One region of the Sporosarcina trichiuri genome, then DNA from elsewhere that is predicted to be linked to it. Evidence: riboswitches for the same ligand, from Rfam matches in the RefSeq annotation. Region 1 holds a riboswitch; the other holds the start of a gene.
What was found. A riboswitch is a leader RNA that binds a small molecule or an ion and turns the genes downstream of it on or off. The one in region 1 is predicted to bind thiamine pyrophosphate.
Positions count from the first base shown of each region.

Region 2: it holds a riboswitch for thiamine pyrophosphate, as region 1 does, so the genes downstream of both, tenA (thiaminase II) here and QWT68_RS01010 (ABC transporter substrate-binding protein) in region 1, are expected to answer to the same signal.

Region 1 covers NZ_CP129119.1:166,644-178,796, forward strand. The annotation lists gene QWT68_RS00965 (Cof-type HAD-IIB family hydrolase) at 1-783, shown strand, start outside; gene QWT68_RS00970 (Na-translocating system protein MpsC family protein) at 837-1,538, shown strand; gene QWT68_RS00975 (hypothetical protein) at 1,768-1,992, shown strand; gene QWT68_RS00985 (AAA family ATPase) at 2,603-4,327, shown strand; gene QWT68_RS15645 (hypothetical protein) at 4,386-4,505, opposite strand; gene QWT68_RS00995 (ABC transporter ATP-binding protein) at 4,569-5,321, opposite strand; gene QWT68_RS01000 (ABC transporter permease) at 5,308-6,084, opposite strand; gene QWT68_RS01005 (thiamine-binding protein) at 6,081-6,371, opposite strand; gene QWT68_RS01010 (ABC transporter substrate-binding protein) at 6,385-7,389, opposite strand; TPP riboswitch at 7,469-7,572, opposite strand; gene QWT68_RS01015 (YebC/PmpR family DNA-binding transcriptional regulator) at 7,736-8,458, shown strand; gene QWT68_RS01020 (carboxylate--amine ligase) at 8,622-9,842, shown strand; gene QWT68_RS01025 (lipid II:glycine glycyltransferase FemX) at 9,905-10,954, shown strand; gene cuyB (cysteate racemase) at 11,085-11,783, shown strand; gene QWT68_RS01035 (Fur-regulated basic protein FbpA) at 11,910-12,059, shown strand; gene QWT68_RS01040 (amidase family protein) at 12,135-12,153, shown strand, end outside.
Region 2 covers NZ_CP129119.1:2,590,654-2,602,806, forward strand. The annotation lists gene QWT68_RS13010 (dimethylarginine dimethylaminohydrolase family protein) at 1-302, shown strand, start outside; gene QWT68_RS13015 (histidine phosphatase family protein) at 384-929, shown strand; gene thiW (energy coupling factor transporter S component ThiW) at 1,317-1,811, opposite strand; gene thiE (thiamine phosphate synthase) at 1,811-2,431, opposite strand; gene thiD (bifunctional hydroxymethylpyrimidine kinase/phosphomethylpyrimidine kinase) at 2,451-3,290, opposite strand; gene thiM (hydroxyethylthiazole kinase) at 3,287-4,096, opposite strand; gene tenA (thiaminase II) at 4,093-4,779, opposite strand; TPP riboswitch at 4,897-5,004, opposite strand; gene QWT68_RS13045 (DUF3238 domain-containing protein) at 5,096-6,295, shown strand; gene wrbA (NAD(P)H:quinone oxidoreductase) at 6,390-7,001, shown strand; gene QWT68_RS13055 (universal stress protein) at 7,040-7,459, opposite strand; gene QWT68_RS13060 (SulP family inorganic anion transporter) at 7,488-8,918, opposite strand; gene QWT68_RS13065 (sensor histidine kinase) at 9,030-10,442, opposite strand; gene QWT68_RS13070 (response regulator transcription factor) at 10,439-11,131, opposite strand; gene QWT68_RS13075 (S1C family serine protease) at 11,258-12,153, opposite strand, start outside.

The sequences.
Region 1 (12,153 bases):
TTCGATTTGGACGGTACGCTGATGAGTGAGGACAAAACAATACTGCCTTCCACGAAGGAAGCTCTTCATGCATTGAGGAAAAAAGGGATCATCACGGTCATCTGCACCGGACGCTCCCCGTTCATGTTCAGACAGCTGACAAAGGACCTCGAGTTCGACTCCTATGTGTCCATGAACGGCCAGCATGTGGTTTTCGAAGGCCAGGAGATCTTCTCGAACCCGATGGATGCAGAAATGCTGGCGGAAGTGACCGGGCTTGCGAAAGAACAAGGGCACGGCATTACGTATTCGAACCATGATCAGTTCGCGGCCAACGTGGCGGATCACGCATTCATCCAAGGAAGTCTCGGCGGACTGAAGATCGGCTATCCGGAAGTGGACGAGGAAGTGTTCCGCAAATCGCCGGTCCATCAGATCCAAGTGTACTGTTCAGAAGAGGATATGGACCTGTATAAGGAACGCTACCCGGACTATTCGTTCATCCGCTGGAGCAATAACGCGGTCGACATGCTGCCGGCAGGAGCCTCGAAAGCGGTCGGCATCCTGAAAGTGATGGAGCACACCGGAATCCGTACAGAGAACAGCTATGCGTTCGGGGATGGTCCGAACGACTTTGAAATGCTCGAGTATGTCGGCACTGGCATCGCGATGGGAAATGCCCTTCCGGAGTTGAAGGAACAGGCGGACCTGATCACGGATACGTGTTCGAACGATGGGATCGCCAAAGGGCTCATTGCTGCCGGATTGCTGAAAAAGGATGAAATTCTTGCTGCGTTCCAATAACGCGGTATAACACGGGGCGGCTGGTGAGTCCGGTGAGGGAGGGGGGAGTCACTGTGAGTGGAAAAAGTACGGAAGCCAATATTACAGGATTTCTTTCAACTTTTCTCAGAACGCACTTCGGAAAAGGACCGACATCGATACGCGTGACGATTCAAAAACCCTACGTCGTCATGCATCTGAAAGGATTCATGGCGCCCATGGAAGCGATCCTCTGCAGACAGGGGGAAGAGAAGCGTATTCTCGAAACGCGGGATCTGCTCATGCAGGAAATCGGTCCGCTTCTGATGGAAGGTCTGGGGGAGCAGCTCGGAGACACAGTCACCGACTTGTTTGCGGATTGGAACTTGGACGAACGCACCGGTATCATCATTGGGCTGACAGGAGCGGCGCCGGAAGAAAACGGCTTCAGCTGGCCTGACGAGGTGGATAAAGAAGAATTACATAAGCGCGTCGCACAGGCAAATGCCAAATCGCAGAAGGTCCCTGGCTTTTTAGACAGTTTCTGGCTGAATGACCGAACAGTGCTCATCAAGCGGGCTGATATTCTAGTGGAAATCGAGAAAGAGCTTGTCCGGCAGGGCTACGATGAAGTGCTGCGGCTCGTCAAGCGGCCGCTGGAGCGGAAACTGTTCAAAGAGGCGGGACTTGAACCGATCTTGAGGCGGGATATCGAGGAAGTTTACATGGATTGGGAATTCGATCTGGATGTCGGCTATATCGTTTTCATTTTGGGGCCGGCCCGTACGGAAACGTGAGTAATAGTGCACTGGGCGAACAGAGTAAATTATCTGCGAGTCCTCTTTTTTATCCAATATAGATAGGGTAGACTTATCACAATGATAGGTACCATTCGTGCATAAAGGCACACTATAGCGCAGGCTGAGTATTCCAGACAATAGAGCTGGCAATAACGCCAAAAAGAATGATTCAGTTCATTCTTTTTGGCGTTTTTATTTTTATTATGTATGAGAGGCTGGGATCGGTATGTATTTCATCGACCATTTGAACAAAAAAATCCATAACGGCGCAAAAGCCGGGGACGCGTGCGGATTCATCGGTACGCCTTCGGACGCACGGGAATTCACGGATTCCGAGGAAAAGATCGAGTACTTGAAGAAGACGGAACGCTATATCTCTTGTTCCCATTGCACCCATGACGGGCTGAACGTCTTTCCGTATAATTTGCCGCCCGCAGATGGTGAAGCATGAACCGGGATGCCAGACCAGTCCGCCGGCTGTCCGCTGTGGCTGGGAAGCATAGCAGTCCCCGGGGCATCTGGTATCCCGGATATTTTTGAAGTTCTGGCATAACTGAAAAACAAAAAAACGCACTGCCCGCGAAGGGAAGTGCGTTTTTGATATGGCCGCCTTTGCCGTATTGCAATACATAGAAAGTTTTAAACCACCACTCCTCAAAGTGGGTGTTCGCAGGACTCTTCCTGTCCGTCCGGCCAGCGAAGTGGCCGGCTTGCCATTTCCAGTCCTATATAAAACTCCCTTTTACAGCTTAAAGGTTAAAACTTTATGGGAATACGTACAATGCAGCTTATGGACTTATCTTACGCCTGACTGCGGAAAAATGCAATGGTATTGTTTGGCTGTTTCCCGTTAGAATCGGTCAGCCGGCAAAATAGGGTGTCCGGACGCTTTACCGTCTGCTCAATGAGGCATCCGGACCTGGAATACCGCCAGTCGGCAGCTATTCTTTTTATGTTAAATAAAAGTTCACGTAATCGACAAGGATAATGCAGAAAATTGGTTGTCTTTTCCTCAGGGAACTCCCTATAATGAAAGTATCTTAGTTAAGGAGCTGGAGTATTTGAAGTTCGGGAAATCGACTGCTTCAAAAGTTTATATCATCCTGTCCCTGTTAGTCATTGGCGCGGCCTCGGTGTTTTTCTGGCTGACCAGTGATGCCCATCGTGCAAACCCGGTGTCCTATGCCTCACTCGAGCAGAAGCTGGCGGCTGCGACCGACAAAGCTTCACTGAAAGAGACCTCATCAGGCAAACTCTATCTGCAGACAGAAAGCGGCCTGTATGTGACAAACGTCCGTCCTGCAAGCGAACTGGCGGAGCAGCTTGTCAAAACATATAATGTTTCCTACACCTATTCGGGCAGCAATGCCTCAGGGTACATCGTCGGGGGGCTTCTGCTGGCGGCCCTGCTGACGTTTTTCGTCCTCCAGCGGAAAGGGAAGCTCGGGGTCGGCGCCTCATCCATGAAGCACAGCGCTTCGAAGGAAACGCCGCTCCCCGATATCACGCTGAATGATATCGGCGGCCTGTCACAGGAGATGAAAGACGAAATCCATCAGACTCTGGAAATCATCAAAGACCCTGCACGCTCTGCGGCACTCGGCGTGAAAGCGCCGAAAGGCATTCTGCTCGAAGGGCCTCCGGGGACCGGTAAAACGCTCCTCGCCCAGGCGATTGCACACGAAATCGGTGCGTCGTTCTACTCGTCAAGCGGTGCGGCGTTCACGGAATTGTTCGTCGGTGTCGGTGCGTCGCGTATCCGGACACTGTTCCAGAATGCCCGAAAGCAGAGCAACGCGGTGATCTTTATCGATGAAGTCGACGCACTTGCCGGCAAACGGAAGGCGCACGGCGGGGAAGAAGGGGAAAAGACGCTGACGGAACTGCTCGTCCAGCTGGATGGCGGTTCGGATAACGAAGGCGTCCTGTTCGTTGCGGCGACCAACCGGAAAGACATGCTCGACGAAGCATTCCTCCGTCCCGGCCGGATCGATTACACATTCCAGGTGCCGCTGCCCGACACTGTCGGCCGGCGTGAGATCATGGATATCCATACGAAAGGCAAGGCGCTCGCGCCGAACGTCGCAGCCTCCCTCGACATGCTTGCGGAAAGCACATCCGGTTTCTCTGGTGCCCAGATCAGTGCCCTGTTTACGACAGCGAGCAAACGGGCGATCCGGGAAGGCCGGACGGAAATCGATAAAAGTGATATGGATTTCGCCATCGACCGTACGATTCTTGGGAATACGTCCCGCACGCTGAACGATCCGCTGACGAAACGCCGTGTGGCGATCCACGAATCGGGCCACGCCCTTATTTCGGCCCTCACAAAGCCGCACTCCGTCCGCAAGGCGACTATCATTCCGCGGGGGCAGGCGCTCGGCTATGTAGCTCCCATCCAAAAGGAGCTCCACTTGCAGACGGCCAGCGAACTGCTCGACCAGGTGAGTATGATCCTCGGCGGCGGTATCGCGGAACGTCTCTATCTCGGAGAGCACAGCATCGGAGTGAGCGGAGACGTCGAGCAGGCGAAAGACATCATCGGCAAGATGGTGGATACCGGCCTGCTGCAGGATGGCTTCACCCTGACATTCAGCAATACGGATAAAGAGAAGAGAATGCAGGAGATCTTCGATACGGCTGTCAAACGTACCGAAGAGCTCATCACGGGGCATGCCGTGCAATTCGAGAACCTGGTGACGGAATTGTATAAGAAAGAGACGCTGGACGGTGAGGAAGTGCACGCCCTCGTCTGCGGTGAAAAGAAAGAAGCGGTACTCGTCTGAATAAGAACTATACAAAAAGCTGCCCGGAAATCCGACTGGATTCCCGGACAGCTTTTTTTCAGCGTCTGCGTCCTGCAGGCCTGTTCTGCTCTTTTTTGTCATTCATAAATTTCATGACGACCGGCAGGATGATCGGTCCCCATTTGATCGCGCTTTTCACGACTTTGGTCAGTTTCATAGCAATCTCTCCCCAACAACTTAGTAGTACTCCATTCCCGTAAGCGGAAGCAGGGTAAACCTGTCAGTTGCTGGAATGTATTTCTTTTCGGAGATCATCGTAGATATCGCGTTTCAGCTGGAGGAACTCTTCACTGAGCAGCAGCTCCTCGGATCGCGGCCGTGCGAACGGTACAGTCAGATCCCGTTTCACCACTGCGGGTTTGTTCGACAGCACGAGAATCCGGTCGGAAAGGAACAGGGCTTCGTCGATATCATGGGTGATGAACAGGATCGACTTCCGGTTCGCTTCCCAGATGGACAGCAGCCACTGCTGCATTTCAAGGCGTGTGAATTCATCGAGCGCCGAAAACGGTTCGTCGAGGCAGATGATCGGCTGCGGCGCATTCAGACTCCGGATGAACGACACACGCTGCTTCATGCCGCCCGATAATTCACCGGGGTACGCATGCTCATAGCCTGCAAGACCGGCGCTCTGTATCAGGCCGAGCGTCTTCTCCGTATCCTGTGCAGTGCCTGCGATTTCCGCACTGAGCTGCACATTCTGCAGTACGGTGCGCCACGGGAACAGCGCGGGGCTCTGGGGCATGTAGCTGATATGGCCTCTCGATCCGTTCACTACCGTTCCATCGAGGGATATCGTGCCGCTGTCGGGCGGATACAAGCCGCCGATCAGCTGGAAGATCGTACTTTTTCCGCTCCCCGACGGACCGAGGACTGAGACGAATTCACCATCACCGACAGTCAGCGAAATTGCATCAAGGACATGGTTCGTTCCGTACGACTTCGCTATGTTATGCAGTTCAAGCTGCGCCATCTGCAGTCCCTCCTTTGCCGCGTGTACGGAGCACGGCTTTTTCAACCATGGATATGAGCCCGAAATAGAGAAGGCTCAGCACCATGATCAGAACAATCGCGACAAATACCCGGTCCGTCTTGAACGATGAAGAGGCAAGGGTCATATAGACACCGATGCCCTTGCTTGCGCCGAGCCATTCCGAAATGACAGCGCCCATGACACTGTAGGTTGCAGCAATCTTCAGTCCCGAGAATAGGGAAGGAAGCGCATGCGGCCATTGCAGTTTCCAGAAAATCTGCCGGTCCGAGGCACCGATCATCTTCAGATAGTGAAGCATATCGCGGTCCGTCTGGCGGAACCCATCCAGTGCGGCGATCGTAACCGGAAAGAAACAGACGAGTGTAATGACGATCACTTTCGGCAGGATGCCGAAGCCGAACCAGATGACCAGAAGCGGTGCCAGGACGATCACCGGGATGTTCTGCGAGAGGATGAGCAGCGGGTAGAACGCCTGCTGCAGCGCCGGCGCACGGAACAGGACGACAGCTGTGCCGATGCCGACTGTAAGCCCCGCGAAATAGCCGGCGGCGGACAAGGTGATCGTCGATACGATGTGCGGTAAATAAAGTGCCGAACCAGTCACAGCTTCTGCCACAATCCCTGACGGTCTGGGGAGAAGCCAGGCGGGAACGCTGAACAGCCGGACAGCAGCTTCCCACAGAAAGAGCAAAAGGATGAGGACCGCAGCGGGCCGCCATCCTTTTTTCCATAACGTGCTCAATCGTACTTCTCCGTCAGCCTGCCCATGGACGCGCCTTCAGGGTTCATATAGATCTTCACTTGGGAAATGACACTCACGGCACCTAGCTCCGTCATCCTGGTGTTCATCTTCTCGATGATTCCGAGGAGTTCAGTGAGTTCACCTTCCATCGTCGTCTCGAGCGGCGCAACCCGGTAAGGGACTCCGGAGCTGTCGATCACTTCGATCGCGGCATCCACGTACGGGATGACATCCTCTCCGTTCGGTGTCTTCGGGATGATTTGAATGCTGACAAGTGCGTTAGCCATTTCGGGTTCCTCCTCAATTCGGTAAAAAGTCGTTTGTGAATGCGTCTTCGGGAATGAATTCCCCGTCAAGCAGCCCGTTTTCTTTCATCCAGTCCGCATAGTTTGTCCAGGTTTCAAGCTTTTGCTCGCCGAAACGCGGGGCGTCATCCTGATATTTCGGAGAGAGCCACTGCTGGCTTTTCTTCACGAGTTCCGGGTCCAGGTCAGGTACGGCATTCGCCAGAATTTCCGCAGCTTCCTCGGGATTTTCAATCGCGAACTCATAACCTTTCACTGTGGCGGCTGTGAATGCCCTGACGGTGTCCGGATCCTTGTTGATCAGCTTTTCGCCAGTCGTCAGGACCGGTGTGTAATAATCGAGCTTATCGGAATAATCCTTCAAGTACTGCATGTTGAGTTCCATGCCCCGCATCTCGGCTTCGACTCCTGTCCAGCCGTAATACACCCAGGCCAGATCCACATCCCGCCGGATTGCCGTGAAAAAGTCGGAAGACCCCATGTTGATGAAATTCACTTTGCTGACGTCGCCGCCATCCTGCTCCATGAGTGATTTGACGACAGCCTGTTCAACAGGTGCGCCCCAGCCGCCATAGTTTTTGCCTTCGAAGTCTTTCGGGGATTCAATTCCTTCTTCTTTCAGGGAAGCGAAGCCCGATGTGTTGTGCTGGATAAGCGCGGCGATCGAGACGATCGGGATATCCGCTGCGCGCGCCTCGGTCAGCGCTTCCTGTGCACCTATTCCGAATTCTGCTTTTCCTGATGCGACGAGCTGGTCAGCTCCCGCCTCGCCCGGCATGATGATTTCCACGTTCAGCCCTTCATCCTTGAAATAGCCTTTTTCCTGAGCAACATAGATTCCCGTGTGGTTCGTGTTCGGCGTCCAATCGAGCGCAAAGCGGACATTTTTCACGGAGTCCTTACTACTGCCTGTATCCTCGGCGTTTTCACCGCCGCCTCCGCTTCCGCATGCGCCGAGCAGAAGCATGGCGGGAAGCAGGATGCCTGTCAATCGTTTCAATCCGTTTCCCTCCTGTTGGTTCACACTGCAACAAGAAAACGCGCACTCCCATACAGCAGGAGTGCGCGTCACATAATCATTATGCAATGAATATGTTCCCTCCGCTGGCGTTACCCAGATCAGGTTCAAAGGGTCTGCAGAATCTGCATCTCAACCGGTTGTCCGGTACCCCTACATATTGTCAGTGATGAAATTAGTCTATCCAACTACTACTTTGCCATACTTTCGGTGAACCTGCAACTCGGTTCTTCGGGCGGTTTTTCCTTTTCCCATTGAATTCAGTCATGATATACTGAGGAGTAAGGAAATTACAACTGATTCTGCAAACAGAAAGCGAGTGGTCACAATGGGCCGTAAGTGGAACAACATCAAAGAAAAGAAGGCGTCAAAAGATGCGAATACCAGCCGGATTTACGCAAAATTCGGCCGTGAAATATATGTAGCAGCGAAACAGGGGGAACCGGATCCGGAATCGAACCAGGCGCTGAAGATCGTTCTGGAGCGTGCGAAGACGTACAGCGTTCCGAAAACGATCATCGAGCGGGCAATTGAGAAAGCAAAAGGCGGAGGCGACGAGAATTACGACGAACTCCGCTATGAAGGCTTCGGACCGAACGGCTCCATGGTCATTGTCGATGCACTGACAAACAACGTTAACCGGACAGCCTCCGAAGTGCGTGCAGCGTTCGGCAAAAACGGCGGCAACATGGGAGTCAGCGGCTCGGTCGCATATATGTTCGACCATACGGCGGTATTCGGTGTCGAAGGCAAAACAGCGGATGACGTACTGGAGCTGATGATGGAGCATGACGTCGACGTCAATGATATTTCGGAAGAGGACGGACAAGTGCTCGTCTACGCGGACCCATCCGCATTCCACGATGTGCAGGAAGCGTTCAAAGCAGAGGGCATCACTGAGTTCACCGTCGCAGAACTGATGATGATCGCGCAGAATGATGTCCAGCTGGATCCGGAAGCTGCCGAGCAGTTTGAAAAGATGATCGATGCCATCGAAGATCTGGAAGATGTGCAGCAGGTCTACCATAACGTCGATCTCGAAAACGAGTAATGACTGGCCGTTCCGGGGAACCGGAGCGGCTTTTTTCCGTCTGTATAAGGCCGCCTCCGTTTCTTGACTTGCAATAGGGGGTAGGCTAAACTTGTGACAGGTACGGACAGTGATTGAACACGCGCCCCTGTGCTGTTTTGCTGTCCCGGAATGGAGGAGCCTCATGGAAAAAACGGATTTTCTGCCCGTCATACTCGGGTCTGATGACAACGCATACGGCATGGCACGCGCTTTCCATGAACAGTATGGGATTGTCAGCATCGTGGCGACGAAAGGCGAACTGCTGTCAACGATGCACAGTAAGATCGTCGACAAACGGATCTTTGCGGACTTCGACGAGCCTGCTGTGTTCGTCAAGAGCCTGCTGCAGCTGAAAGATGACCTGCTGGAACGCACGGAAAAACTTCTATTGATAGCAAGTAACGAAAACTACGTCGAGCTTGCGGTCCGCAGCCGCAGCGAGCTGGAACCTTATTACATATTGCCGTTTGTGGATGAACAGATGATGGATGATATCATCTTCAAAGAGAACTTCTACGATATGGCTGAGAAATACAACCTGGATTACCCGGACACGGTCATGTTTGAAAAGGGCATGGATCCCCACGCACCTCTTCCATTCGACTTTCCGGTTGTCGTCAAGCCTTCGGACAGCATGCGTTATTTCATCGCGCAGTTCGAAGGGAAAAAAAAGGCGTACGTCCTCCATACGAAAGAGGAGTATGTCGATGCGATTGAGAAGATCTACGGCTCGTCTTACGATGGGAAACTGATTATCCAGGATTACATTCCCGGCGATGATACGGTCATGCGCGTGCTGAATGCGTATTGCGACCGCAACGGCAAAGTGCGGATGATGTGCCTTGGACATGTGATCTTGGAAGACTACACGCCGGTTTTGATCGGCAACTACGTCGGCATCGTCGGCGAGGAGAACCAGGCATTGTACGACCAGTACAAAACGTTCCTTGAAGCGATCGGGTTCACCGGCTATGCGAATATCGACTTGAAGTACGACCGCCGGGACGGCAAATATAAAATCTTCGAACTTAACATCCGTCAGGGACGCAGCAGTTTCTTCGTCACAGCGAACGGCTACAACATGGCGAAGTATTTGGTGGAAGACCGTGTCTATCATCGGGACAACCCCGTGGAATACGGCCGCAACGAAGTTCTCTGGCATGCGGTGCCGCTTAAACTGCTCGTCAAGTACACGATGGATGATCAGCTCAAAAGTCAGGTGAAACGGCTTATCCGCGAAGGGAAGACGGCGTCCACACTGTATTACGAGCAGGACAAGAACCTGATGCGCACGCTGAAACTCCGCAACTATTACCGCAGCTACTACAAGCGGTTCGATCAGTATTTTAAACACAAAGACTAACGGCAATTGTACAGCCGCATCTGTCCTCGGCAGGTGTACTGCAGCTAAGGAGTGTCAATTCAGTGCCAATTTTGGATAAAAACAATGCGGCCGATGTCGGACGCTACAATGCGTTCATCCGGTCCTCTCCTCATCGGGCTTTGACACAGGACCTGAACTGGTCGCACGTTAAAGACGATTGGGGCAATGAACAAGTATATCTGGAAGAAGAGGGTGAGATTGTCGCGGCAATGTCCCTGCTCATCAAGCGCGTACCGGGCGGTTATTCGCTGCTCTATGCACCGCGCGGACCTGTCTGTGATGTTTACGATGAAAAGAAAGTGGCCGCGCTCATCAAAGAAGCTGAGCCGCTGGCGAAAAAGCACAAAGCGTTCGCTTTGAAAATGGATCCCGAAGCGGCATACGATGACCGGCTTGACCGGATCTACCGGGATGCCGGCTACACCGTGCACAACTCGGAAGCTGGAAAGGATGATCTCATCCAGCCGCGCATGAACATGATCGTCCAGCTCGACGGGAAGGACGAGGAGACACTGATGGCGGGCTTCCGGAAAAAAACACGCAACCTGATCCGCAGTGCTGCGAAAAAAGGGGTCGAGACATCCTGGGCACGGACCGATGATTATCTCACTGCGTTCTACGACATTTACAAGACGATGGCGGAGCGGAACCATATCACGACACGGTCGTATGAATACTTCGTCAAGCTCCGCGATAACTTCGAAGGTCTCCGCGTCTATTTGATGACGCACGAAGGGGACAAGTTGGCCGGCGCTGTCACCATCAATTATAACGGTAAAATGTATTATCTTTATGCCGGCAGCACGAACGTCAAACGCAACATGAACCCGAATCATCTTATGAACTTCGAGATGATGAAGTGGGGACTCGATGAAGGAGCGGTTTCATACGATTTAGGCGGTATTTTCAGCACGGATTCGGAAAAGGACGGCCTCTACTCATTCAAGAAGAGTTTCTTCAATGATGAAGAGGAAAGTGTGACAACATATATCGGCGAAATCGATCACGTCTACAAGCCGTTCCTGTACAGCATGTTCGTGAAAGTCGTGCCGAAGGTGCAGCAGCTGAAGAAAAAACTGAAACGCAATTGAACAGGGGCTGCTCCGGCAGCTCTTTTTCAATTGCCGGCCCCTGCTGGCGGAACTTAACGGATATCCGTTCGTTCCTATAAGAAGAGCATTCATCAAATATGAAAAATCCGTACAGAAAGTTAGATGACATATGAAAACATTAGGAATCATCGGCGGTGTCGGTCCGCTGGCTACGATGTATTACGGCAATATGGTTGTCAGGCTGACCGATGCAAAGACCGATCAGGAACACATCAACATGATCATCCTGAATGACACCGCAATTCCCGATCGTACGGCGTTCATTCTGGACGATACGAAGGAGGACCCTGTGCCCCGGCTCGTGGAAGACGCGAAGAAGCTCGAGGCGCTCGGCGCTGATGTCATTGCAATTCCCTGCAATACGGCCCATACATTCTACAGAGATATCCAGCAGGCCATCGGCATTCCGCTTATCCATATGGTGAGGGAGACGGCGGATCGGGCGGCGGCGGAAGGGGCGGTGCGTGTCGGGATCCTGGCGACGACAGGTACGATCCGGGCCGGCGTCTACCAGGATGCCTGCAGACAGGCCGGACTGACACCTGTAGTGCCCGATGACAGCACCCAGCAGCTGGTGATGCGTGTCATCTATGATCAGGTGAAAGCGGGACAGCCTGCAGATGAAGCGGTCTGGAACGAAATCACCGCCGCTATGGAAGCACAGCAGTGCGACCGGATCATTCTCGGATGCACCGAGCTGTCGATCGTGAAGGAGGAACTGGCGCTCGGCAGCCGATTCATCGACGCACTCCGTGTTCTGTCCGAAACGACAGTCATCCGTTGTGGTGCACCTTTGAGAAATCGCTGAGACAAAAGGTTTTCTGCCTCTCCGGCTTCTTTATTTTTCTTTGTCGAAATGCCCTGCTGTAAGGTTTACGACCCCTTTGGAAAAGGAATAGATAGATGGGTCCGAGAACAAGGAGGAACAAGCAAGATGATGAAAATCGAAGAAACCAAAATGGATATGAAGCGCGAGGATGTCATACAGCGCCTGGTGGATCGCGGTGTCTTTAAAATCGACGGAAAGCAATTGTATGAACTTCCATTCTACTCACTCATGAAAGAATATTATAAGCAAGTGTAATGCTGACAGCCGGTTAAGGACTTTTCCCTTAGCCGGTTTTGTTATCAGGGAAAAACACGGAAACGGGGAGATGTCATGAACAGCAGTACATCGA
Region 2 (12,153 bases), 630 kb from region 1:
TATTCAATGTCCTCTCGCCGGAGACCGGGCTCTATTTCCCGCAGGCGTTCGACGAGGACACACGGCAGATGCTGGAGTCGATGTACGATCTGATTGAAGTGAAGGAGTCCGAACAGTTCACGATGGGCACGAACGTCCTGTCGATCGGGGATGGACAGCTGTTCAGCCTTCCGCAAAATCCGGAAGTGAATGCGGCGATGCGGAAGAAGGGCTTCGACGTCATCGAAGTTGATTTTTCGGAGATCATCAAGTCCGGCGGCTCGTTCCGATGCTGTTCGATGCCGGTGGTACGCAAGGACTGACGGAAAAGAGACCGGTGCCGGACAGGCAGCCGGTCTTTTTTTACACGGGAAATTGCAGACTACGACACAGGAGGTCATTTAATGGGGAAAACCATATACTTGGTCAATCACGGCGAAGCGGAAGGCAATGGCGCGCATGACGAACTGACAGCGGAAGGCATCATCCATTCCGAGGAGCTGGGCGAGTTTCTGGAAGGATGTCCGGCGGCAGACCGAGTCATCACGAGTCCGCTGCGGCGGGCCCGCCAGACAGCTGCTGCCATCGGGGATAAGCTCGGAATCCATATCGAAGAGGACAGCCGCCTGGCCGAACGACAAATGAGCAGCCAGGTCTTCGATGACTGGCTGCTGAAAGTGGAGGATACATTCCTTGATCTGAATCTGTCCTATGAAGACGGAGAGTCGTCGCATGATGCGATGCAGCGGGCATGCGATGTGATCGCCGAGCTGCCGGATGACAGCAGGACCGTCATCGTCACCCACAGCCTGCTGTTCATCCTGATCCTCCGCTGCTACGACGAAAGGGCAGGCTTCGAGGATTGGCAGGCACTGAAGCATCCCGATGTCTACGAATTGCAGATTTCGGGTGACAGCGGCATATATAAGCCATTGCAGCATCATAAATGACGGAAAAACCGGGCAGCCGCCCGGTTTTTTGATGTCTGTATACAAAATAAAAGGGGGAGTGCTCATAAACCGCGGAAAGTGATCATAAATCGTGGAAAGTGATCATAAATCGCGGAAAGTGATCATAAACCGCAGAAAGTGATCATAAACCGGAAAAAGTGATCATAACCCCACAAAACTGCTCATACCATCCGCCGGCCCACGAACCTTTATCATGCATAATCCTTCACTTTCGCCGCGTTCAAGAGCGGAAAGTCAAAAGAAAGCTTGTGTGTGCCGGCGGGCCGGCGCATTTTCTGCAGAACCGTCATGCTCATGCCTGTCCAGCACACCAGGTACAGACCTGCGTCAAGACGTACACTCCAAAAAACCTCAGGCGCCACAGTGTCACCAGGATGCGAGCCGGCGGCCGGCCGGAAGACGCTGCAGCCGCGCAGCCAGCAGCCCGCCGAGAAGAGCACCGCTGACACTCGAAACAAGGAAAGGCGGCATGAAGAAGAAGGCGCCGGCCGACGTCCCCATCAGGACCGCTGCATATGGGACGGCGAACAGGGAGGCGATCAGGCCCGTGCCGATCATTTCGCCAATGGCAGCCATCCAAATATGCCGCCCTCTCGTATACAGCAGACCGGCCATCGCCGCGCCGATCATACCGCCAGGGAACGCCAGGAGGGAACCTGTCCCTGTCAAGATCCTAACAATGGCCGTGAGGAATGCAACCAGAACGGCGGGAATCGGTCCGAGCAATACGGCTGCCGCAACATTGACGGCATGCTGGATCGGGTAGGCGCGTGCAACCCCGGCCGGGAAGGAAACGAAGGCGGACCCGGCAACGGCGATCGCTGTCAGGAGTCCGATCGCTGTCAGCTTCTTCGCAGACATCATACGCGTGCCTCCTTCTGCGCCATCGCACTCAAGAATGCCGCTGCCGTCTGTTCAGCATCAGGGGCGGAGGCGATGGCGGAAATGACCGCCACCCCGCTTGCACCGGCCGCTAGGACAGCAGGGGACTTTTCTGCCGTGATGCCGCCGATGCCGACGATCGGCAATTCCGGAAAACGGCCGGCTGCTGCATGGATGGCTGCTGTCCCGGCAACGGCCCGGGCATCCGCTTTCGAGCGGGTCGCAAAGACCGGCCCCATGCCGACGTAATCAGCTCCTGCTGCAACAGCTGCTGCCGCCTCGTCTTCCGAATGGACAGAGACGCCGAGGATCCGGTCAGGACCGATCAGCCCGCGGACAGCTGCAGCCGGTCGGTCCTCCTGTCCGACGTGGACTCCGTCCGCCCCGGTCTGCACTGCCAATTCCACGTCATCATTGACGATGAACGAGACTCCGAATGCTCTGCACAACCGGAGACAGCTCTCGGCGAACGCGGTTTTTTCCAGGCCGGTCAAAGCGGCAGGCCCTTTCTCACGGAGTTGGAAGCAGGTGACCCCGCCCCGCAAGGCAGCTTCGAGGACGGTCAGCGGATCACCGGCCGGAACATCTGCCGACCCCATGATGAAGTACAGACGCAGGTCAATTGGATGCAATGAGTTCAACCCCCTCTGTCCGTGCATCATTGTGCACGCGCCAGGCGGCGTGGTTCGTCGGTCCATGACCGCTGCCGATACCGGGGGCGTGTTCGATCGCGAGCTGGATGAACTGCTTCGCCGTCCGGGCGGCCGCCTGCAGACTATGCCCCTTTGCAAGCTCAGCAGTGATGGCCGCTGCAAACGTGCAGCCCGTCCCATGGGTATGCTGCGTGTCAATACGACTGGAGCGCATAAGGAAAGACGTTCCGTCGGCTGACAGGAACAGATCTTCCGCAAACGGCACATCCGTCCGGTGGCCGCCTTTCAGCAGAACAGCGGACGCCCCCAAGCCGAGCAGCTGCCGTGCCGCATTCTCCATATCGACGGCCGATCGGATCGTCATCCCTGTCAGGACCTCCGCTTCCGGAATATTCGGTGTGACGAGGGCAGCAAGCGGGAGCAGTCCGTGCCGCAGCGACCTGACCGCTTCTTCCTGCAGCAGGGACGCACCCCCTTTTGCGATCATCACCGGATCGATGACCAGCGGGATCGTCTTCCTGCTGCGGAGAACCTCCGCTGTCATCTCGATCAGCTCGGCTGAATACAGCATCCCCGTCTTGACGGCTCGAACCGGGAAATCTGAAAACACCGCATCCAGCTGGGCCTGGACGATCGCAGGCTCGACAGGCTGCACCGCATGAACGCCGCGAGTATTCTGTGCAGTGATGGCGGTCAGTACGGATGTCCCGAAGACGCCGAGTTCCTGGAACGTCTTCAAATCCGCCTGGATGCCTGCACCTCCGCCGGAATCGGATCCGGCAATCGTCAGTGCCACGGAAGTCATGAAATCATCTCCTCTTCAAAGCGGAATTGATCGGCCCTGACACATGGATCATCGAGGGAGTGGAGTGCGTTCAGGAAATGGACAGGAAAATCCCCGGGTCCTCCGGAAGCTTCCGCAGCCGCTTCCCCGCACTTTTTATAAAACGCCAGGCTGTACGCCGCTGTCAGGAGCGGCTCACTCCGTCCGACAGCAAGGAATGCCCCGCAGATGGCACTCAGCAGGCAGCCGGTGCCGGTTGTCGCTGTCATCATCGGGTGCCCGCCGGATATGCGGATTGTCCGTACCCCGTCCGTGATGATGTCATCGTCTCCGGTCACTGCAACGAGACAGTTGTGTGCCTTTGCCGCACGGCGGGCCGCTTCTGTGATGTCGGTATCCCCGCTGCCTGCGTCCACTCCTTTCGATTTCCATTCTATGTTGGCGAGCGCAGCGATTTCACCCGCATTGCCGCGGATCATCGTGATGTCGAGTTCCTGTAACAGGCGTTCTGCGGTCCGTTTCCGGTAGGGCGTCGCACCTGCGCCGACGGGGTCCAGGATCAGCGGATTACCGGCTGCCCGTGCGCTCTTTCCTGCGATGAGCATGGCTTCGATCTTCTGCGGATCCAGTGTCCCGATATTCAATAGCGTGCAGGAGGCGAGTGCAGCGATATCGGACGCCTCTTCCGCAGAATCCGCCATGATCGGGGACGCCCCTAAAGCCAGGAGGCCGTTCGCCTGGAAGTTCGCCACGACGATGTTCGTCATGCAGTGGACGAGCGGGGAGGAATCCCGGACAGCTGCAATCGTCTCGGCAGGCAGCCTCATACGGTCACTTCCTTGTCACCGAGCAGGGACCACTGCTGGCCGGTCCAGGCCATCTCCCAGAACTGTGTTTCGTAATGGCTGCTCTTCACGAAGTGGGCCTGCAGCTCTTTCCGGCGTGTTTCCGACAGTCCGTCCGCCAGTCCGTCCATCCGGTCGATCTGCTCCCGGGTCGCGCGTTCGAACCACTCCGAGCCGTAGGTCGCGACCCACTTGTCATAGACCGGATGATCCGGCTTTGCATCCTTGAGCCGCTCCCCGATTTCATAGTACAGCCAGTAGCACGGCAGGAGGGCAGCCAGCGTATCCGCCAGATCTCCGTTCATGGCAGTCCGGTACAGATGCGACGTGTAGGCATACGCAGTCGGAGCGGGTTCGAACTCATCCAAGTCCTTCTGTGTGATGCCGAGCAGATCGAAGAATCCTTCATGCAGCGAAATCTCCGCGCCGCACGTATCCTCCGCGTGCTGCGCGAACGCCTGGGTCGTCCGCAGGTCTTTTGCCTGGACAGCCGCCAGTGCATGCACCTTTGCAAAGTGCTTCAGATAATAGGAGTCCTGCAATACATAATGGCGAAACACCTCCTCCGGCAATGTTCCATCGGCGATCTTCCGAATGAAGGGATGGTTGAAACTCTCCTCCCAGATCGGGTCACACAGGCGCCGTACGTCTTCACAAAATGTCATCATCATCTTCCCCTTTCCTTGAAATACGAAAAAACCGCTCCATCGGCCCATCAGCCGAAAGAAGCGGTTCGCGAATCAGGGATCATTGCGGAAAGACAAATCTGCATAGTGGAACATCCTGCCTGCGAGCCACTTCCCTACGCTGGTATGAGCCAGATCAGGTTCGAAGGGTCCGCATATCCATATGCGTCTCAGTCTTGTGCAAAGACTCCCCCAGTGGTCAATCGTATTCAGTTTTCCCCACTACTATATCATAGTTTCAATTATTGGCAAGACGGGCAAAATACTACTACCACGTGTAAAGGAGGCACTACTCATGCCGGAACGATTTGAAATCACATCCGTGACGCACGACATCGGCCGGATTGCATTCGATTGGGACGATGCGGGCGGCACGTACCACGTCTACAAAGACGGGGAGCATGTATACGAAGGGACCTCAGCCGACTTCCAGGACACGGACTTCACTCCGGGGAAACTCTATGATTATACAATCGAACGGGAAGAAGACGGGGAAGTGAAAGACGTCATCATTGTCCAGACCTCTCCGCTCGATATGGAGAAGAACGCGGATAATCCGCTCCAGTCACTTGTTATGACGACAATTGTCGCGAAGACACAAGTGGCGCTGTCCTGGGAGCGCATGAAAGATACGGAGAGGTATACGGTGTACCGGAACGGGGAAGAATTGGCGACAGTGGAGGCGAACCGGTTCATCGACCGGGATTTCCCGAAGGACGAACCGCTGACGTATTCGATCTACAGTGAGCGGCCGATCGCGGACTCCGAAGAGAAGTACAATATTTCCAAGTCGATCATCGCAAAAGTGTTCGGGATCTTCTATCCGAAAACGACGGAAAAGAAGGCATCCATCGAAGGCTTCACGATGATGAAAAGCATCGGGAGGATCGACGCGCTCCTGAAGCCGGTCCGGGACCGGAAACCGCCGGAACAAGTGGAACAATGGCATTTCCGCTACAAGACCTTTCTGGAGGACGACATACTGGAGAACCCGAATGTCCTGTCCCCGAACCGTTATTTCAAAGGGGACAACCGCCGCTTCGATCCCGAGTCGGATGCGTTCCGGACGTGCGTGGACATCGATCTCGATTACAGCCGGAAAGATTCGCCGCTGATCATGACAAAGGAAGTGGGCGAAAGCGTTGCATACGGGCTCGACAAAAAGGTGCGGGAACGCGATACGGCATCCGACGAAGGCATCGGGATGAAGCAGCTGGATCACGGCGAAGGGGAGACGGGCTTCTTCCTGACACATGCTGTCGGGAACCCTCTGACGACCGCGCCGGACATCAACTACGAAGTGCAGGCGGTCCTCAGGAAGAATGGCACATTCGATCTGACCGGCTATCATGACCAGTCGCCCGATCATGAAATCTATCTCCGGAGAGGCAGCGGCACACGCTGGATCCCCGTCCATCAGAGCCGGAGTGAAGGACTGGCCTATATGACGGAAGTGACGGCCTTCCAGTATTGGCGGTATTCCAATCTGTCCTAAGAATGATTCGCCGCTGAGCATGTAAGTGGACGGAAAAACCGGAATGCGGTATATTTACCTTGAATTCAAGATAAAAAGGAAAAGAGGCGTTCGCATGGTTAAGACAGCAGTCGTATATTACAGTTCCACCGGCACGAACCACCAGCTTGCAGAGTGGGCGGCGGAAGCAGCGAAAGACGCAGGTGCAGAAGTCAGATTGCTGAAAGTGAAGGAGACGGCTCCGGCCGCAGCGATCGAGTCGAATGCCGCTTGGAAAAAGCACCATGAGGAAACGAAGGATATTCCCGAAGTGACCCCCGAGGATCTCGAATGGGCGGACTCCATCATCTTCAGCATCCCGACCCGGTTCGGCAACATCCCGGGTCAGGTACAGAGTTTCATCGACACGCTGGGCGGTCTGTGGGCACAGGGGAAACTGGCGGACAAAGCTGTCAGCGCCATGTCATCCGCACAGAATGAGCACGGCGGCCAGGAGGCGACCATCCTGTCCCTCTATACGACGATGTATCACTGGGGCGCGATCGTCGCGGCACCGGGCTATACGGACCCCGTCCTGTTCGCAGCAGGCGGGAACCCATATGGCACAAGCGTGGCCGTCGACCAGGCCGGTGAAATGAAAACCGACCGCAAGGCGATCCAGGAAGCGGTCGCCCATCAGGCGAAGCGCACCGTCCGCGTGGCGGAAGCCCTCCAGCATATGAAGTGAAAGAAAAACCGCCGTTCCGGTAAAGGAGCGGCGGTTTGCTATTTGACGAGCAGCACCGGGCAGGACACCCGTTTCATGACTTTGTGGCTGACACTGCCGAGCAGCATCTCCTGCAAAGCGTTCAGTCCCCGGCTGCCGATGACCACTAAATCCGTATTCTCGGCATGCGCAAAGTTGATGATCTCCGCAGCAGGATCGCCGTGGAGGATGTGGATCCGGTAAGGTGCCGCGTATTCCTGCAAAATCTTTTCGATCGGCAGGACCTGCTTTTTTCGTGCCGCCTCGAGCGCCTCTCTGCTTGGCGCATGCAGAACAGCTTCTTTCGCCTTGTCGAAGTCAGCGACGAACAGGATGGTGATGAGACTGTCATCCGAACAGTTCGCAATCCGAGCCGCCTCGCGTGCGGCACGGAGAGAGTTGTCAGAGCCATCGGTCGCGAGCAGGATGTTCGTGTACATGCACATCACCTCTTTCATCTGTCTGAAGTCAGGCGTCCAGTCCGCGCAGCAGACGCCTGCCAGAGTCCCCGAGTCCTTTCAGTTCCACATGGACACCGCGGAGCCGGTACGCGTCCGTCAGTTTGGAAACAGCAACAGCGGCGGAATCATCCCACACTTGGGAATCGGTGAAATCGAGGATGACCGTATCTGCCGTTTCCTCCATTTTAAACGAATTCTGGAAAGTTTCAACGGATGCGAAAAATAATTGGCCTTTGATTGCATAACGGACGGCGGATGGCTCGGCGATCCGGACGACTTCGATCTTCGAAATCTTTGCGACGAACAGGACGGCGCTCAGGATGACGCCCGCGAGCACACCCTTCGACAGATCGTCCGTAGCAACAACGATGACGACGGTCGTCAGCATGACAGCTGCATCGGCTTTCGGCGCTTTCCGCAAATAGCTGAATGAGCCCCAGTCGAACGTGCCGACGGACACCATGATCATGATCCCGACAAGGACAGGCATCGGAATCTGGACGACCCATTCGCCGAGCACCAGAATGAGAAACATGAGGAACATCCCGGCGACCAGTGTCGACAGCCTTGTCCGTCCGCCGGATTTAACGTTGATGACCGACTGGCCGATCATCGCGCAGCCCGCCATGCCGCCGAAGAACCCGGTTACGATATTGGCGATTCCCTGACCGCGCGCTTCCCGGTTCTTCTCGCTGCCGGTCTCTGTCATTTCATCCACAATCGTTGCGGTCAGCAATGTCTCCAGCAGGCCGACAATCGCGAGTGCAAGCGAATAAGGCAAAATGATGAGCAGCGTCTCCAGCGTGAACGGAACGTTCGGCAGCAGGAAATTCGGCAGGGACTGTGTAATCTGCCCCAGATCACCGACAGTACGCAGATCCGCGCCTGAATAGATCGCCGCGGCCGAAAGCACGATGATCGCGATAAGCGGAGCCGGTACAGCTGTGAAAAAGCGCGGCAGGATATAGACGATCAGCAGAGTGATGGCGACGAATACATACGTCATGGTGGAAATCCCGAAGAAGTGCGGCACCTGCGCCATGAAGATCAGGATGGCCAGTGCATTGACGAAGCCGATCATGACGGCATTCGGTATGAACTTCATGAGTTTCGCGACTTTGAAGACGCCGAATATCACTTGCAGAACCCCTGTCAGAATCGTCGCGGCAAGCAGATAGTCGAGACCGTAGTCCCGGATCAGCGGTGTCATCAGGAGGGCCATCGAGCCGGTCGCCGCCGAAATCATGGCCGGACGTCCGCCGGTGAAGGAAATGACGACCGCGATGATGAAGGATGCGTACAGGCCGACCATCGGATCGACCCCTGCGATGATCGAGAATGCGATCGCTTCCGGAATAAGGGCGAGTGCCACGACGATTCCGGAAAGGATATCGGCGCGTATATTTGAAAACCAATGCTGCTGTAAATAAGCTGTCATGTAAGAAAAAGCTCCGTTCTGCTGAATTTCAGCCGTCTGCCGGCTGCATCTGTCCAGTTTACCATGCAGGACGGCAGGAAAAAACAGCGGATTTGCAAATACTGCTGCCGTTCAGTCTGCTGCATGCGGCAGGCGGATCACGAAACGAGTCCCCTGACCTTTCCGGCTCACTGCGTCAATCGTCCCCCCGTGCAGGCTGACGAGCTGCCGGACGATGGACAGGCCGAGTCCGGATTCCCCGTACGGGTTCGAAGCCCGGGAGTCGACCGCTTTATAGAAACGGCTCCAGATCCGTTCGACTTCTTCAGGCGTCATGCCAATGCCTGTATCCTCTATTTCGAGGATATCCAGGCCATCCTCATGACATGCGGACAGGGCGATGGTGCCGTCTTCTGTGAACTGGATGCTGTTTTTCGTAATGTTCAGCAGGATCTGTGTAAGGCGGTCATAGTCGGCATGGACAGTCATCGATTCCGATGCTTGGACGGTTATGGCTGTCCGGCGTTCTTCTGCCAGCGGTTCGAGCTGATCACGGACGATTTCGAACAGATCCAGAATCCGGATCTCCTGTTTCACGAGCGTGATCTGGTTGGAGCGGATCTTTTCGTAGTCGAGGTTTTCATTGACGAGCCGGAGCAGCCGCTTCGTTTCGCTGCCCGCAAGTCCAAGTGCTTTCCGGCGCTGCTGGTTGGGGATCATGTCGTTCTGCAGGCCCTCGATCGTTCCGCGGATCGTCGTCAGCGGTGTGCGCAGTTCGTGGGAGACATCCGCCATGAATTGGCGTCTGCGGTTTTCAAGGTTTTCGATCTCTTCATGGGAAGCATGCAGATCACGGACCATCGCATTGAAATCAGCCGCCAGCTCATCGATCTCATCCCGTCCGGAAGTTGCCAGCCGGATCGAGTAATCCCCGGAGGAAACGGCTGATGCCGCCCTTCGTATCTTTCGGATCCGGCGGCCGTAATAGAGCGCGAACAATCCGCTGAGAAGGACGGCGGCTGCCAGTGCGGCGATTGCTGCATAGACCAGGTACCGGTTCATCTGTGCGATGACGGTCTGCGTACCCCCGATCGGTGACGTCAGCAGGACGCCGCCGACAAACTGCCCGTGCTGGAAATAAGGGAGGAGCACGAAGGTCACAGCCTGGCTGAACCGCTCCTGTTCCTGCCTGACGGAGATCGTTTCACCGTCCTGCAGTTTCGTCCATTCGGATTCATCCAGCTCGATCAGCGGCGTCCGGAGACCTGTCGAGTAGATGATCTTCGACTGCTCATCGAACAGGCTGTACTCGATCTCCCGGCTCTTCAGCACCCGGCCGAATGAGCGCAGCACCGCATCCGCCGGCTGGCTGCTGCGGCCGAGATCGCTCAGGAGCGACTGCCCGTACTGGGTGAGCTCCTCTGTTTTCGTATCGTATACGTATTGCTCAAAGAAATGGGAGAACAGGAAGCCGGCCAACAGGATGGCCGCCAGGATCACGGTGACGTGGCTGATCAGCTGCTGGGTGAACACATTCACTTTCATCGGACGTCCTCCGGGAAGCCGTCGAACTTGTAGCCGACACCCCAGACTGTCTGGATGGCGGACGCCCCGAGACGGCCGAGTTTTGTCCGCAGACGTTTCACGTGCACATCGACCGTCCTGTCGTCCCCGTAGAAGTCGAATCCCCACACGTGTTCTAGCAGCTGGTCCCGGCTGAATACCTGCTTCGGGTGGCGGATGAAGAACACAAGCAGATCGTACTCCTTAGGTGTCAGATTATCGATCAGACGCCCATCAGCCGTGATTTGACGGGCCTGTTCATCCACCTTGAACAAGCCGGCCTGCAAGAGATGTACGCCGCCGGAAGCAGAGCCTCTCCTTCGTGTGACCGCCTTGATGCGCGCCATGAGGGCGAGCGGACTGAACGGTTTCGTCACATAATCATCGGCGCCCATCTCGAGGCCGAGCACCTGGTCCGACTCCGTGTCTTTGGCCGTCAGCATGATGATCGGAACGTCATTGCCGTCAGACCGGAGTGACCGGCAGATGGCGACTCCATCCGTCGACGGCAGCATCCAGTCGACGATGAGGCAGTCCCAGTTCTCTTCCTGCGCCCGGCGGAGCCCCTCTCTGCCGTCGGTGATGAACTGCCCCTCGATCCCTTCCTTCACAAAGAACAGCTCGATCATCTGCGATACGTTTTCGTTATCTTCGATAACAAGGATTTTCAACGGCCATCGCCTCCTGTATAGTCTTAACCTATCTGAAAACAAGGCGGCTGCGCAACTGTTTCACACATAGGCAAAGCCGTCCTGAAAAGGGATACTCCGTTTTCAGGACGGCTGGATCGATCGCGATTATTCAGTGGCGGAGGAGCTGCTGGCAAGCTGGGATGTAAGTTCCATCTTATCGCCGTTCCGGTAGATTGTGAACTTCGCCCGGTCGCCGATATGCAGGTCGGTATACAGCAGTTTGCGCAAGTCCGCGGACGACTCGACCGCCTTGCCGTTGACGGCTGTGATGACATCCTGCTCTCTGAAGCCGGCTTTCCCCGCGGGGGAGGAGGCGTCGACACTGCCGACCATGACACCGCCATGGACCTCCTCAGGCAGATCTCTGACATACATTTCCGGTACGTCTGCAAGATCGATGAGTCCGATGCCGATATACGGACGGTCGATTTTACCGTTCTTCATAAGCTGTGCCGCCAGCGTTTTGACTTCGTTGCTCGGGATAGCAAACCCAAGTCCTTCGACGCCGCTCTGTTCAATCTTCAGGCTGTTAATACCGATCAGCTCGCCTGCCGTATTGACGAGAGCGCCGCCGCTGTTCCCGGGGTTGATGGCGGCGTCTGTCTGGATGACGTCCATTTCCCACTTGCCGGCTGCGGTATCCACGGCGATGGAGCGTGAAGGCGCGCTGACGATGCCCTGTGTGACAGTTCCGGAAAAATCGATGCCGAGCGGATTGCCGATTGCAACGACCGGATCACCGGCACGCAGCTTGCTGGAGTCCCCGAGTGCCAGCATACCTTCCGCATAGTTCTTATCCATCTTCACGACCGCGATATCGGTCAGCGGATCTGCACCGACAAGTTCGGCGTCCGCTTTTTGTCCGCCCGCTGTCGTGATGACGAGTTTCGAAGCGTTTTCGATGACGTGATTGTTCGTGACGACATATGCATGCTCGCTGTCCGTCTTATAGACGACTCCGGACCCTGTTCCAGCCTTCTGCGATTCGGCATTACCGGCGA